Linked DNA regions of Dinghuibacter silviterrae. The protein of the gene in region 2 interacts with the protein of the main gene of each other region in a pairwise test. Links are inferred from orthologs where the notes say so. Each region holds a gene or a part of one and is shown on either strand. Other genes may lie near its edges.

What was found. Proteins that work in one complex are often made in the same cells at the same time.
Region 1: the proteins of uvrA (region 2) and uvrB interact in binary tests that used the Escherichia coli proteins (3 or more experiments, as listed by UniProt). The link is inferred for Dinghuibacter silviterrae from one-to-one orthologs.

Annotation. Positions count from the first base shown.
Region 1 is NZ_SODV01000001.1:680,310-687,618, reverse strand. The notes cover bases 1,502-4,449. They hold uvrB (excinuclease ABC subunit UvrB), read right to left. Parts: upstream 4,022-4,449; coding sequence 1,982-4,021; downstream 1,502-1,981. Other genes in these bases: EDB95_RS03000 (TonB-dependent receptor), read left to right, coding at 4,274-4,449; EDB95_RS27215 (hypothetical protein), read right to left, coding at 1,721-1,867. In the rest of the region: EDB95_RS03020 (HvfB family MNIO-type RiPP peptide maturase), read left to right, coding at 1-7; EDB95_RS03015 (HvfC/BufC N-terminal domain-containing protein), read left to right, coding at 1-773; EDB95_RS03010 (HvfX family Cu-binding RiPP maturation protein), read left to right, coding at 785-1,210; more of EDB95_RS03000, read left to right, coding at 4,450-7,114; EDB95_RS02995 (hypothetical protein), read left to right, coding at 7,126-7,309. UniProt on the Escherichia coli protein: The UvrABC repair system catalyzes the recognition and processing of DNA lesions. A damage recognition complex composed of 2 UvrA and 2 UvrB subunits scans DNA for abnormalities.
Region 2 is NZ_SODV01000001.1:1,564,908-1,572,200, reverse strand. The notes cover bases 1,025-4,573. They hold uvrA (excinuclease ABC subunit UvrA), read right to left. Parts: upstream 4,258-4,573; coding sequence 1,225-4,257; downstream 1,025-1,224. Other genes in these bases: EDB95_RS06990 (homoserine O-acetyltransferase family protein), read right to left, coding at 4,273-4,573. Outside these bases: EDB95_RS07005 (hypothetical protein), read left to right, coding at 1-844; more of EDB95_RS06990, read right to left, coding at 4,574-5,262; EDB95_RS06985 (OsmC family protein), read left to right, coding at 5,331-5,756; EDB95_RS06980 (trans-sulfuration enzyme family protein), read left to right, coding at 5,753-6,916; EDB95_RS06975 (trans-sulfuration enzyme family protein), read left to right, coding at 7,213-7,293. UniProt on the Escherichia coli protein: The UvrABC repair system catalyzes the recognition and processing of DNA lesions. UvrA is an ATPase and a DNA-binding protein. A damage recognition complex composed of 2 UvrA and 2 UvrB subunits scans DNA for abnormalities.

The DNA of each region.
Region 1 (7,309 bases), 880 kb from region 2 along the record:
CGCTTGAAACGCTGCCGCCGCAGGATACGCTGTTGCCTGTAACGCTGGCCGCGCAGCAGGCCCTGGCCCGGTATTGCCGCAGCGACGAGGCCGCCGGGGTCCCCGGAGCGCTGCCCGACCGCCTGGAACAGTATCGCCGCCTCGCGCGGAACGTCATCGCCGACGGCCTTGAAAGCGCCTACCCGCTGACGGTCGCGGCGCTCGACCCTTTCGACTGGGAGACGCTGGTCTACCGGTTTTTTGCGGAACACGATTGCCAGGAGGCCCAGGTGTGGCGGATGCCGATGGAGTTTATGGAGTTTGTTCAGGGGATCGCGGAGGCCCCAGGCCGGCCGGCCGGGCTCCTCGACAAATACCCCTTCCTTTTGGAACTCCTCTTCTTCGAATGGACCGAAATCGAGCTGTATATGATGGAAGACCTGCCGGTTCCCGCCTACGGGCCCGTTCGCAACTGGACGCAGGATACCCTTGTTTTTCACCCTGAACACCGGTTGCTCCTGTTTTCTTACCCCGTCCACCTCGGTAAGCCGGATGCGGAACCGGGACAATATGCGGTCCTGGCCTTCCGCGACCCCGAGACCGGTGAGGTGCAGTTCATCGACCTGTCGCTGACATTCGCGTGGCTGCTGGACGGGCTGATCACGACCGGCTGTTCGCTGGCCGCTTTCCTGGAACAACACCCTGAGGCACCGGCAGCGCTTTTGCTGGCGGAAGCACCTGCTTTTTTTCAACACTTATCCGGGCTCCGGTTTATCCGTGGCGCCCGACGCTAAAAAAACTTTCTATGTATCAACGCATGATCCGCAGGGTCGAGACCCTGCAGCCGATCCTTCTTTTGGCTATCCGTCTCGTTTTGGGGTATGGCTTTTATACTACGTGCATCGAGAAGTGGAAAAATATTTCCGATGTGGCGGAGTGGTTTGCGTCGCTGCACATACCGGCGCCGTTTTTAAACGCGTACCTGTCGGCAACGACGGAGGCCGTGGGTGTCGTATTGCTTGTTCTTGGTTTGGGGACCAGGGTGATTACCATACCGCTGATGATCCTGCTTGTTGTTGCCATTGCCACGGTGCATTGGGGGCATGGGTTTGAGGCGGGGAATAACGGGTTTGAGATTCCGCTGTATTACTTGTTGTTGTTGGGGGTGTTGTTGGTGAGTGGGGGTGGGAGGTTGAGCGTAGACTATTTGCTGGGGCGGGCTAGACATTAGACTTATCAGTCTCACCGCCTTTTGGCTTTTTAAATCTGCGCCAAATGAAGACAGACGCCAATCCAATAATTACACTGGCGGCGATTGTCGCTGCTGATCCGGGAAACCCGCGATAAATGCCGTAAAAAAAGAGAGACACTACGAGGATCACAGACCCCAGGGCTGACTTGCTCATACTTTGCAAGTGTATCCGGATCGGGTACTGGTCCGACAAATTTTTGCGCAATAACGGTGGGGGATTGAACAGTCGGTTTAGCGCTTGGTGAAGGACTTTTTTTCGAGTAATCCATTGCTTGTTTTGATAAGCGCCTCCTCAAAGGACCTTTTCAATTCTTCTGTGTCCTCCACTTTGGCAATCTCATTCATTATTTCTTGTACCTGTTTATCTAGTCCCTTGTAGGATACTGAATAAGAGACAGGCTTAAAAAAGGAAATGCCATTCCAAAACCCTTTCCAGAGAGTCCGGATGTGACTTTTTTCAATGGGCAGTAGAAGTTGATAACTCATTTTTTAGACTTTCTTTTTTGGGGTTTCAAGTCCTCTGCCGTAATAAAGCCTGCTCTTAGGAGGAAGTATTGGGCGGCCACTTTGGAAGCAAAGGGTTCCCCCCGAGCGACGAATAGCGGCGGTCAGTTCTTTTACATGTTGTTTCTTCATACAACAAATGTAAAATTCATTTTTGATATAAGCAATAGTAAAAAGAGAAATTATCTTGGCTGCAATCCGCCAGCAGTGGGAATAGTACTATATAGAAGTATGTAGAATAAAATCTTATTTCTTCAGCTCGGTGAGCTGCTTTTGCAGCGCATACATCTCATCGCGCAAACGCGCCGCTTCCATGAAGTCGAGGTCGCGGGCGGCCTTTTCCATTTCCTTTTTGACGGTGGTGATGCCCTTTTCGAGTTGGGGGATTGTTTTGTAGGTTTCCTGTTCTTCGGCGACGGCGGGGACGAGCTCGGAGTCGGGGGCGAGGGCGTAGGGGTCGCGGGGGTCGTAGCCTTTGATGTCGAGCACGGAGGTTTGGGCAAAGACTTGTTCTTTGGATTTTTGAACGGTCTTGGGTTGGATGCCGTGGAGCTCGTTGTAGGCGATCTGTTTGTCGCGGCGGCGGTTGGTCTCGTCTATGGTGCGCTGCATGCTTTCGGTCATGGTATCGGCGTAGAAGATGACTTTGCCGTCGACGTTTCGGGCGGCGCGGCCGGCGGTTTGGGTAAGAGACTTTTCGTTGCGGAGGAAGCCCTCTTTGTCGGCGTCGAGGATGGCGACAAGGGTGACTTCGGGGAGGTCGAGGCCTTCGCGGAGGAGGTTGACGCCGACGAGGACGTCGATCTCCCCGAGACGGAGCTGGCGGAGGATCTCGACGCGGTCGAGGGTGTGGACCTCGCTGTGGATATACTTGGACTTGATGTTGATGCGGTGGAGGTATTTGTCGAGCTCTTCGGCCATGCGCTTGGTGAGCGTGGTGACGAGGATGCGTTCCCGGCGGGCGGCCCTTTGGGCGATCTCGTGGAGGAGGTCGTCGATCTGGCCGTCGCTGGGCCGTATCTCGATGGGGGGATCGAGGAGGCCGGTGGGGCGGACCACCTGTTCGACGACGATGCCGCCGGTTTGTTCGAGTTCGTATTCACCGGGGGTGGCGGAGACGAAGACGGCCTGGTTGAGCAGGGAATCGAATTCGTGGAAGTTGAGGGGGCGGTTGTCGAGGGCAGAAGGCAGGCGGAAGCCGTAGTCGACGAGGATGAGCTTGCGGCTGCGGTCGCCACCGTACATGCCGCTGACCTGCGGGATGGTTTGGTGGCTTTCGTCGATCATGATCAGGAAGTCTTTGGGGAAATAGTCTAGGAGACAAAATGGCCGGGTTCCGGGGTTGCGGCGGTCGAAAAAGCGGGAGTAGTTTTCGATGCCGTTGCAGTAGCCCAGCTCGCGGATCATCTCGATGTCGTAGTTGACGCGTTCCCCGAGGCGTTGGGCTTCGATGTACCGGCCGTTGTTTTTGAAGTAGTCGACCTGGCCGGCGAGCTCGTCCTGCATTTCATAAAGGATCTGCTGGAGCATGTTTTTGGGGGCGACATACAGATTGGCGGGGAAAATGGCGGCGTGTTCCATGGTCCCAATGCGTTTGCCCGTCGCGGGATCGAAGCTTTCGATGGTTTCTATTTCGTCTCCGAAGAAGGTGATGCGGTAGGCGTAGTCGACATAGGGAAGATTGATGTCGACGGTGTCTCCCTTGACACGGAACTGGCCGCGGTTGAAGTCGATCTGGGTGCGGCTGTAGAGGGCGTTCACGAGGGCGTGGAGAAAACCCTGACGGCTGAGGACTTGTCCGGCGGCAACGCGGATGATGCCGTTTTCGTATTCGGTGGGGTTGCCCATACCATAGATACAGCTCACGCTGGCGACGACCAGGATGTCGCGACGGCCGGTGAGGAGGTTGGACGTGGCCCGGAGGCGGAGCTTGTCGAGCTCTTCGTTGATGGACAGGTCTTTTTCGATATAGGTGTCGCTAACGGGCATGTATGCCTCGGGCTGGTAGTAGTCGTAATACGAGACGAAGTATTCGATGGCGTTGTTGGGGAAAAAAGACCGGAACTCCCCGTACAGTTGGGCGACGAGGGTCTTGTTGTGGGTCAGGACGAGGGTGGGTCTTTGGACGTTCTGGATGACGTTGGCCATGGTAAAGGTCTTCCCGGAACCGGTGACGCCAAGGAGGGTTTGGTATTTCTCACCGTTCAGGATCCCCTCGGTGAGCTGACGGATGGCCTCCGGCTGGTCGCCGGAGGGGGTATAGGGGGAGACGAGTTCGAAAGGCATGGAGGCGATAGGTTAAGGGGGTAAAAATACCGAAATATCCGCGCCCGGGACCACACCGGGCCGAGACACCTGAGACCCGGGCCCGCTGGGCCGGCGGGTGGCCGTAAATGGCTCCGGGCCGGATTCTGAGCAGATTTTGAGTTAATTATTACGAAAATTTAAAGAAATCTTTACATAACCTTTAAGTTTCCCCTGGTCCTTTTTTCCCCCTTTTCCCTCCTGTTACTTTGCGGTCTCAAAACCAACTGATCAATGTCCAATAAATTGCTGCGAATAAGCTCCCTGGTGGGGCTGGCATGTCTGGGCGCCTCCTCCCTCTGGGCCGGGGGAATCAAGGGGAAGGTCACCGACAAGGAGACCGGCGAACCCCTGATTGGCGCCACTGTTACTCTCGAACACACAAGGTATGCGACCGTCGTAAACCTGGACGGGACTTTCAACCTGAAACACGTACCGGCCGGGAAATATGAGCTGGAAGTGAAATATGTGGGATATAAGGAGCCGGAACACGTGGAAGTCATCATCGATGACGCGAACGGAGACAAGGAAGTCGACTTCACCCTGGAGAGCGCCGCCAAGGAAATCACTACCATCACCGTACAAGGTGCGGGTAACGGGACGAACGACCAAAGCGCGCGTCTGATCGAAAAGAAAGCAGACAACGTGATGAACCTTTTGTCTGCCAAGAACATTGAATTGTCGCCCGACGTGACGGTGGCCAACGCCCTGCAACGCGTGAGCGGTGTGACCATCCAACGGAGCAATACCGGGGAAGGCCGTTACGCTATCATACGCGGGATGGACCAACGCTACAACAACACCCTGGTCAACGGCGTCAAGATCCCGAGCCCGGACGACAAGTATCGCTTTGTCCCGATGGACATCTTCCCCTCTGAAATGATCGACCGCCTCGAAATCATCAAGGCACTGACGCCCAACATGGAAGGCGATGCGATCGGGGGTACGATGAACCTGGTGATGAAGAACGCGCCCGAACGTTTCCTGTTTTCGGTCAACGGCTCCGGTGGGTACTCCACGATCTTCAACACCCAGCCGTTTTTGGGCTTTCCCCATTCGGGCATCAACAAGAAGTCGCCCGCCGAAGTCAACGGCAACAACTATGCAGCGACCTATCCCGGTGATTTTCCGACCAACATTTTCAACTATTCGGATAAAAGCAATCCCATCAACAGCACCCTGGGGATGACCATCGGCGACCGGTTCCTGAACAAAAAGCTGGGGGTGATCCTGTCGGCCAGCTACCAGAACTTTTACGAAGGCTCGACTTCAAAAAGACTGGTTCCCGACGCCCAGCCCGTTTTCCAACCGACAGCCAACACGCTGAATTTCTCAGATTCTTATATCCGTCAATACAGTACCCAAACCAATCGTCTGGGCTTGCAGGGTAAGATCGACTATGTGTTCAACAGCAAAAACACGATCTCCCTCTTTGGTCTTTATCTGCACCAGAACGAGTACGAGACGCGCTATACGCCCGACACGACCGTGGGTCTGAACTCCTCCAATACGCAATCCCAGTTGTCCCCGGAATACCGGAGCACCTGGACGATCCAGAACATCGCCAACGCTACCCTGCACGGGGAACACCAGTTGGGCGAAAAGGTAAAGCTGGACTGGAGCGGTGTGTATTCCAAGGCCGAAAAGAAAATGCCTGACCAATCCTGGTACAGTTTTGACGCAACGGTAACGACCAACAACGGCAAAATCGTCAGCGTGGATTCCACCGTTCAACCCTCCACCGGTATCATGAACCGTGTATGGGAACACAATACGGACCAGGACGAAGCAGGTTACCTCAACCTTACTTATAAGCCAAGGATCTTTAAAAGGGATGTCGAATTCATGACTGGCGGTCTGTATCGGTATAAGACCCGGACCAACTATTATGATGCCTATTCCCTCCAGGCAGACGTCCAGGCGACTACGCCCTTCCACGGGATCGACCAACTGCCCCTTTACTTCCAAACCCCGGGCGACGCTTATGGGTACAATACCGCTGTCGGTGCCAATACCTATACTGCCCACGAAAAAACAGGGGCGGGCTATATCCAGGCCAAGTTCATGGTCGTGAAGTCCCTCCAGGTCCTGGGCGGTGTACGCGTGGAAAACACGAATATGGACTACACCACCACCCTGCCGGAAACCTACCCGGTCGGCGCCAGCGGTACGGTTCATTATACCGACGTGCTGCCCAGCGTGCACTTCAAGTATTTCATCAGTGAGAACCAAAACCTCCGGTTGTCGTATTTCAAGTCGATCAGCCGTCCCGGCTTTGGCGAGTATGTTCCCTATAACCTGCCTGGCGAAGTGTTCACCGAGATCGGGAACCCCGAGCTGAAACACGTAAGGGCTGACAACCTCGACCTCCGGTACGAACTTTTCCCCGGTCTGACCGACCAGTTCCTGATCGGCGGCTTCTACAAAAAACTGGAAAACCCGATCGAATATTTCGTGACCAGGGACAACAGCCCGAGCAGCCTGTACATCCAGCCGCAGAATACGAACAGCGCTACCAACATCGGCGCCGAAGTCGTCATTGCCAAATTCTTCGGAAAGTTCGGCGTGTCGGCCAACTATACCTATACGCACTCTAGGATCACGACGATCAAGTTGTTGTACCACCAGGTGACGACGTCGAACGGCACCTCGGTCGTCACGGACTCCGTCAACCAGTCCCGTCCTTTGCAAGGTCAGGCAGACAATGTCGGGAACGTCTCCTTCTTGTATAAAGACCCCAAATTCGGCCTCAACGTACAGCTTGCCTTTGCCTATACCGGTTCCCGGATCGCCCAGGTATCCCAATATGCAGGCCTGGACATCTGGCAAAAACCCTTCGGTCAGTTGGACCTGTCCTTCGAAAAGCGGATCCTCAAAGGATTCTTTTTCTACGCCAAGATCAACAACCTGACCAACGCACCTGCGAAGTTTTTCATCAAACAGCCTTACACGACGGTGGATGCCAACTTCAAGGGGTACTCGATTCCCTTCCAGGATTCCGGGAGCAACTATACCGTTGCCGAAAAAGACATGTACAAGATCAGCTACCTCGGTGGTCTGAGGTATAAATTCTAAAACGATACTGTATGAACACACAGAAAATATTACTTCTTCTTGTTACCTGTGGCATTTTCGCCTCTTGTAACAAATGGGCGGAGGATAAATCCAACCTTTCCAAATACGTAGTTCCGGCGCCGACCGGGGGGGTGATCAGTGATTCCACGCCCCTCAGCGGTTCCATCAAAGGGGTCATGCTCGCGGGCAAGACCT
Region 2 (7,293 bases):
CTTTGAAATAGGCCCGTCTTTCTTTTTGGGTGAACTGGGGGGTAACCTCGGAGACGGCAAACGCTTTATAAAGGACCTCAACCTGCCGACCACGCGTTACTTCGCGGGTATTTCCGGGGCCATCTATCCCGCTTCCTGGCTGGGTATTCGCGCCAACCTCAACTATGGCCGTCTGTACGGCGCCGACCGCTATACCAATGGTCACGATTTTGATGCCGATTGGCGCCGGACGCGCAACCTGGACTTCCGGACGTCGATTGAAGAGGGAACGATTTGCCTCGAAATATATCCTACCGACTTTTTTACGCTTCCCTTTGACTACCAGCCGCGGATCCGCCCTTACGCCGTTGCGGGTTTCGGCTTTTTCCATTTCAATCCCCAGGGCACCTATAAGGACCCTACTACAGGTCAGACCACCTGGGTCGACCTCCAACCCCTCCACACCGAAGGAGAAGGCTGGGGTCCGGGCTATCCCCCCAACTACAAGCTTTGGTCGACGAACATCCCCCTGGGGATCGGCGCCCGTTTCGACGTGTCGGATAAAGTCGCGGTCAGCGGGGAAGTCCTGGACCGGATCCTTCATACGGACTATATCGATGACGTCAGCACCAACTTCGTCAACCCGGCCTTGTTTTACCAACACATGCCGGCTGCACAGGCGAAAATCGCCGCCGCCATGTCCAACAAAAGCGGTCTTCCGTACACCGATTTTTCCAACCGCGGCGACCCCACCCACGATGACGCCTACTTCAGTTTCGTCGTCCGGCTCATCATCAAGTTCGGGAACGACGACACGTGGTTTGGCCGCGCCAGCAACCAGGTCCGTTGCCCGGTTCGCTGGTAGATGACGGCACGGAATTTGTTAATAATTTGAATCAAATTTGTTTTAGCCATATATCCAAGCATAGCCAAGGGGGGGTGTCTACTCTCCCTTCTTTTTTTGCGTTGCGACAAAGGGGGACCTATGGTCCCCCTTTGTAATCCCCCCCTTTTGGAAGGGCCGCGGGCTCGGATCGTAGACGACCGGCACCGCCGGTCGGCGCCCCGACCTCGTAGGGGATGCCCCCTGTCCTCCTTTTTTCTCGCCTTAAATTCGCGTCAAGCTATGGCTTGCTTTTTCACACCATTGTCAAGCTATAACTTGACGCGAATTTAAGGCGAGAAAAAGGGACACCTGTGTAGGGTCAAACTTCGCCATGGGGGGGCTGAGGCGTCTCGCACCGTTTACTTTTTCTTGCGCGCGGACTTTGCCGCGGGGGGCGTTTTTGCGGCTGTCTTCCGGGGCGCGGCGTCCTGAGCGGCGGCGGCCTTCGCGGCTTTGGCCTCGGCCTTCGCAGCAGCGAGCGCGGCTTCGCGTTCCGCCTTCGTGGGAGGGAGCCCCGTGGGTGCCGCCTTTGAGGGCGGCCGCTTCATGGGCACCACCCCGGCGGGCAGCTCGGCTTTGAGGAAGCGCGCCGTGTGGCTCTCCGTGCAGGAAAGGATTTCCTCGGGGGTGCCGGTGCAGAGGATGCGGCCGCCGCCGACACCGCCCTCGGGGCCGAGGTCGATGATGTGGTCGGCGACCTTGACGACGTCGAGGTTGTGTTCGATGACGAGGATGGTGTTGCCGCGTTCGACGAGTTTGTCGAGGACCTCGATGAGGTGGCGGATGTCTTCAAAGTGAAGACCCGTGGTGGGCTCGTCGAGGATATAGAAAGTCTTTCCGGTGTCGCGTTTGGAGAGCTCGGTGGCGAGCTTGACACGCTGGGCCTCGCCGCCGCTAAGGGTAACGGCGGACTGGCCAAGGGTGATATAGCCGAGGCCGACGTCCTGGAGGACCTTGATTTTCCGGTAGAGATAGGGGACGCTGGCGAAGAACTCGACGGCCTCGTCCACGCTCATGTCGAGGACGTCGCTGATGGACTTCCCCTTGTAACGGATTTCGAGGGTCTCGCGGTTGTAGCGGCGGCCGTTGCATTTTTCGCAAGGGACATAGACGTCGGGGAGGAAGTTCATTTCGATGACGCGCATGCCGCCGCCTTCGCAGACGTCGCAGCGGCCGCCCTTGACGTTGAAGGAGAAACGGCCGGCGTTGTAGCCGCGGATTTTGGCTTCGGGGATGGCGGCAAAAAGCTGCCGTATTTCCGTGAAGAAACCGCAGTAGGTGGCGGGGTTGCTCCGGGGGGTGCGGCCGATGGGGCTTTGGTCGATCTCGATGACCTTGTCGATGTGTTCGAGGCCCTTGACGCTTTTGTATTCGAGCGGTGCGGCCTTGGATCCGTAACAGTACTGACTGAGGATCGGGTAAAGGGTTTCGTTGATCAAGGTACTTTTCCCACTACCACTAACCCCCGTGACACAGATAAACGTACCGAGGGGAAAACGTGCACTGACCTTTTGCAGGTTGTTCCCGGAGGCGCCGATGAGTTCGAGGAACTTGCCCGAACCTTCGCGGCGGGTGGTGGGAACCTCGATCCGGCGGTGCCCGTTGAGGTAGCTGGAGGTGAGGGTGTCGAGCTTCAACAGGTCCTTCGGGTCGCCCTGCGCCACGATCCGGCCGCCGTGAAGACCGGCCTTGGGACCTACGTCCACGAGGTAGTCGGCGGCCATCATGATGTCTTTGTCGTGTTCCACGACGAGGACGCTGTTGCCGATGTCGCGCAGGTTCCGTAGTGCGTCGATGAGCCGGTGGTTGTCCCGTTGGTGGAGACCGATGGAGGGCTCGTCGAGGATATAGGTGATGCCCTGGAGCTGCGACCCGATCTGGGTGGCCAGCCGGATGCGTTGGGACTCACCCCCGCTCAGGGTCCGGGTGGGCCGGTCGAGCGTCAGGTAGGTCAGGCCCACATCCAGGAGGAACTGGAGCCGTTCGCGGATTTCCTTGAGGATGTCTTTGGCGATGGTGTTTTGTTTCGCCGAGAGGTGTTTCTCCACAGTGGAAAACCACGTCCAGAGCGTATCCAGGTTCCACGAGCTCAGCTCTGAAATGTTTTCGTTCGCCACCCGGAACCAAAGGCTTTCTTTTTTCAGACGGGCGCCCTCGCAGGTGTCGCAGGTTTTGAGCTCCATGAATTTCTCGGCCCATTCCCGCACACCCTCGCTCATGGCCCCGGAAAACCAGCGTTTGACCATGTTGACGACGCCTTCATAGGCGTCGGGGTTTTCGGCGGCGGTCTCCTCGTCGAAACCCACTTCCGTCGTGCCTTCCCCGGCTTCGTTGCCGTACAGGATGACGTTGAGTGCCTTAACGGGCACGTCTTTGATCGGGGTTTCGGGCTTTACACGGTATTTGCGCAGGATGCCTTCCACCTGTTTATAGACATAAGACGCGCGCTCCCCGCCGAGGGGCGCGATGCCGCCGTCTTTGATGGAGACTTCCCGGTCGGGTATGATGGCGTCCAGGTCAACCTGGTAGATGGTGCCCAGCCCTTTACACACGGGACACGCACCGTACGGAGAATTGAAGGAAAAAGAATTGGGGGAGGGTTCCTCGTACGAAATACCGGTGTCCTCGCACATCAGTTGTTTGGAGTACTGCAGGGCCTTGCCGCCGTCGCCGACCAGCAGGAACAACAGGTCCTTCCCGGTCTGGAGGGTCTTTTGCACGCTTTGGCTCAAGCGCACCTTCATGTCATCCGTCACCGGGAGCCGGTCGACCACGACCTCGATGTCGTGGATTTTGTACCGGTCCACCTGCATCTTTGGCGCGAGGTCCAGGATGTCCCCGTCGACGCGCACCTTGAGGTAGCCTTTTTTGCGGACGTCCTCGAAAAGCTCGCGGTAGTGGCCCTTACGGCCCCGGACCAGGGGCGCCAGGAGGGTGATTTTTTTGCCTTTGAATTTTTGGTAGATGTTCGCGACGATTTCCTCCTCGCTAAACTTCACCATTTTTTTCCCCGTATTATAGCTGTACGCTTCTCCGATACGGGCGTACAATAACCGCAGGAAGTCGTACACTTCCGTGATTGTGCCCACCGTGGAACGGGGATTTTTGTTGGTCGTTTTCTGCTCGATGGAGATGACGGGGGACAAACCGGTGATCTTGTCCACGTCCGGCCGTTCCATTTCCCCGATGAATTGACGGGCATAAGCGCCAAAGGTCTCCATATACCGGCGCTGCCCCTCGGCATAGATGGTATCAAAGGCCAGGGAAGACTTGCCGCTCCCGCTGATCCCCGTGATGACCACCATTTTATTTTTGGGAATGTGTATGTCTATGTTCCGCAGGTTATGCACCCGGGCTCCAAAAACGTCGATAAATTCCTGGGCGTCTTGCATAGCTTGCAAAGGTACTTAAGACCCCTCAAGCCACTCCCTTAAATATCCACCGATTTTGGCCGATTCTGTCAGAAAACCGTCATGTCCGTAGATCGAGTCGATCCCGATCAGCCGGGCGTGGGGCAGGTGCTGGGCCAGAAATTTTTGTTCCACGAAGGGACAAAGGAGGTCGCTGTCGATCCCGATGACCAGGGTCCGTTGCTTAATCCCTTGGAGCGCAGCCTCTATGCTCATACCCCGCCCTCGGGCGATGTGGTGGCTGTCCATGCTCCGGGTCAGGAGCCAGTAGTTGCGGGCGTCGAACCTCCGGGCCAGCTTTTCGGCCTGGTAACGGATATACGATTCCGCCCGGAAGCCCTGGAGGACCTCCTGCGGACCCGTTTGGGCGGACACAAATTGCTGATAGGTCCGGTAGGTGAGCATGCCGATGCCCCGGGCGGCCATCAGGCCTTTTTCCCCGCCTTCCTTCCAGGTGGGATCCGCCTCGATCGCCAGACGCTGGGCTGAATGGATGGCTATACCCCAGGCACTTTCCGACGCCGCCGTCCCGATCAGGAACAGCTCGCGGACGACATCCGGTTCCTGGATGGCCCATTCCAGGACCTGGTAACCGCCCATGCTGCCCCCCATCAGGAGCCGTATCTGCCCGATCCCGAGGTGTTCCCTCAGGAGACGATGCACGCCCACCATATCCCGGATGGTCACCAGGGTAGGCTCGTCTCCGTCGAACAAGGCAGCCTCGGTTCCATAACAGGACCCCAGGATATTGTCACAGACCACGAAATACTTTTCGGTATCGATCACCTTACCCGGGCCGATCAGACCGGTCCACCATTCTTCGGCATTGCTGTTGGCCGTAAGCGCGTGACAAACCCAGACGACATTGTCCCCGTCCTCATTCAGGCGGCCAAACGTATGGTACGCGATGGTCATTTCGTTCAGGATCATCCCTCCTTCCAGCGCGAACGGGCGTTTGTGACGGTAATATTGTACTAAAGACGGCATGCGGGTCTAAAATAGGTGCAAAGTAAAAACGATTCGCCGTTAACTTTGTAAAAAATATTACCAGAAGTATGCTGATCGAATTGAAACGGATAGACGACAACTTCGGCTTCGAGGCTCAAGACGCGAACGGCAACACCGTCCGTTTGGATGCAGGGACCGCTTCCGGCGGGACCGAGCACGGTGCCCGCCCCATGCAACTCTTGCTGATGGGTCTGGGCGGATGTAGTGGCATTGACATTGTCAGCATCCTGAAAAAACAGCGCCAGCAAATCGACGATTTCACCATACAGATCGATGGTCAACGGGAAGCCGGCAAGGAGCCCTCGCTATGGGAAAACGTGAACATCCGCTTTCACCTCAAGGGCGACATCGAACCCGGAAAGGCCGAAAGGGCGGTCGAATTATCCATGGCCAAATATTGCTCCGTAGCCGAAACCCTGCGCAAATCCGGCACACACCTCACCTGGACCGTTGCCGTAAATCAGACAGTATGAAACCTATCACAAAAGCCATACGCACCCGGATCGCCCAGACCGGGGAGATGGAACATTCATCCCCGTTATTCCTGACCTCCAGCTTTACCTACGACAGCGCGGAGGACATGCGGGCCGCCTTTGCGGACGAGACAGAAGCCAATATCTACAGCCGGTTCAGCAACCCGAACGTACAGGAATTCACCGACCGCGTCTGCGCCCTCGAAGGCGCCGAGGCCGGTTTCGCCACCGCCTCCGGCATGGCCGCCATCTTTGGCACCTTTTTGTCGTTCCTGAAGACCGGGGATCACCTCCTGTCATGCAGTTCCATCTTTGGATCCACCCACTCCCTGATTACAAAATACCTTTCCCGCTGGGGCATCAGCTACACTTACGCGGACGTAAACCAGCCCGATACCTGGGCGTCGCTGATCCAACCCAACACCAAGATGCTCTTTATCGAGACCCCGACCAACCCTGGGCTCGACCTCATCGACCTCGAATGGGTGAGCAACCTGGCCCGCCAGGCAGGTATCCTCCTGGTGGTGGACAACTGTTTTGCCACACCTATCGCCCAAAGACCCATCGACTACGGCGCCGACCTCGTCATCCACTCCGCCACCAAATGGATGGACGGCCAGGGCCGCGTCCTGGGCGGCGTGGTCGTCGGAAAGGAACAGCTCATCCACGACATATACTTGTTTTGCCGGACCACGGGGCCTGCCTTGTCTCCGTTCAACGCCTGGGTCCTCAGCAAAAGCCTGGAAACCCTCCAGGTCCGCATGGACCGGCACGCTTCCAGCGCGCTTACGCTCGCGGGTACCCTCGAAGGGCATCCCCGGCTGTCGTGGATGAAATACCCCTTCCTCCCGTCCCATCCGCAGTACGCCATTGCCACCAAGCAAATGACCAACGGCGGGGGGATCTTCTGCTTCGAGCTCAAAGGCGGGCTCGACAGCGGACGGCGCTTCCTTGATGCGTTGGAGCTCCTGTCCCTCACGGCCAACCTTGGGGATTCCCGGACGATTGCGTCCCATCCGGCGTCTACGACGCACGCGAAGCTCTCCGAAGCGGAGCGGCTGGCGGTGGGGATTACGCCGGGGCTGATCCGCATCTCCGTGGGGTTGGAGGATCCGGCCGATTTGCTGGCGGATATCAGGCAGGCGCTCGACCGGTGTTAAAAAAATTTGGCGGTCTCGCCGGAACGGTTATAACTTTGTACGCAGTTCTTTTAACACATCTCTTATCAAGAAAGGCTGAGGGAAATGGCCCTTTGAAGCCTTGACAACCTGCTACCTGCGCTCCGCGCGGGGAAGTAAGGTGCCAACTCCATCCCGATGGAAAAATCGGGACAGATAAGTCAGTGAAGGCAAAAATAATATCGGTTTACCCCCATATAGTTAAGCTCATCTGACTGGATGAGCTTTTTTTTTGCCCCTAGGGCCGATCTTGACGAGTGGTGTCAAAATTCATTAACATGAAAGCGACGACCAAATTATTACAAAGCATCCCCGTGGACGAACTCACCGGGGCCATCTCGGTACCCATTTACCAGACC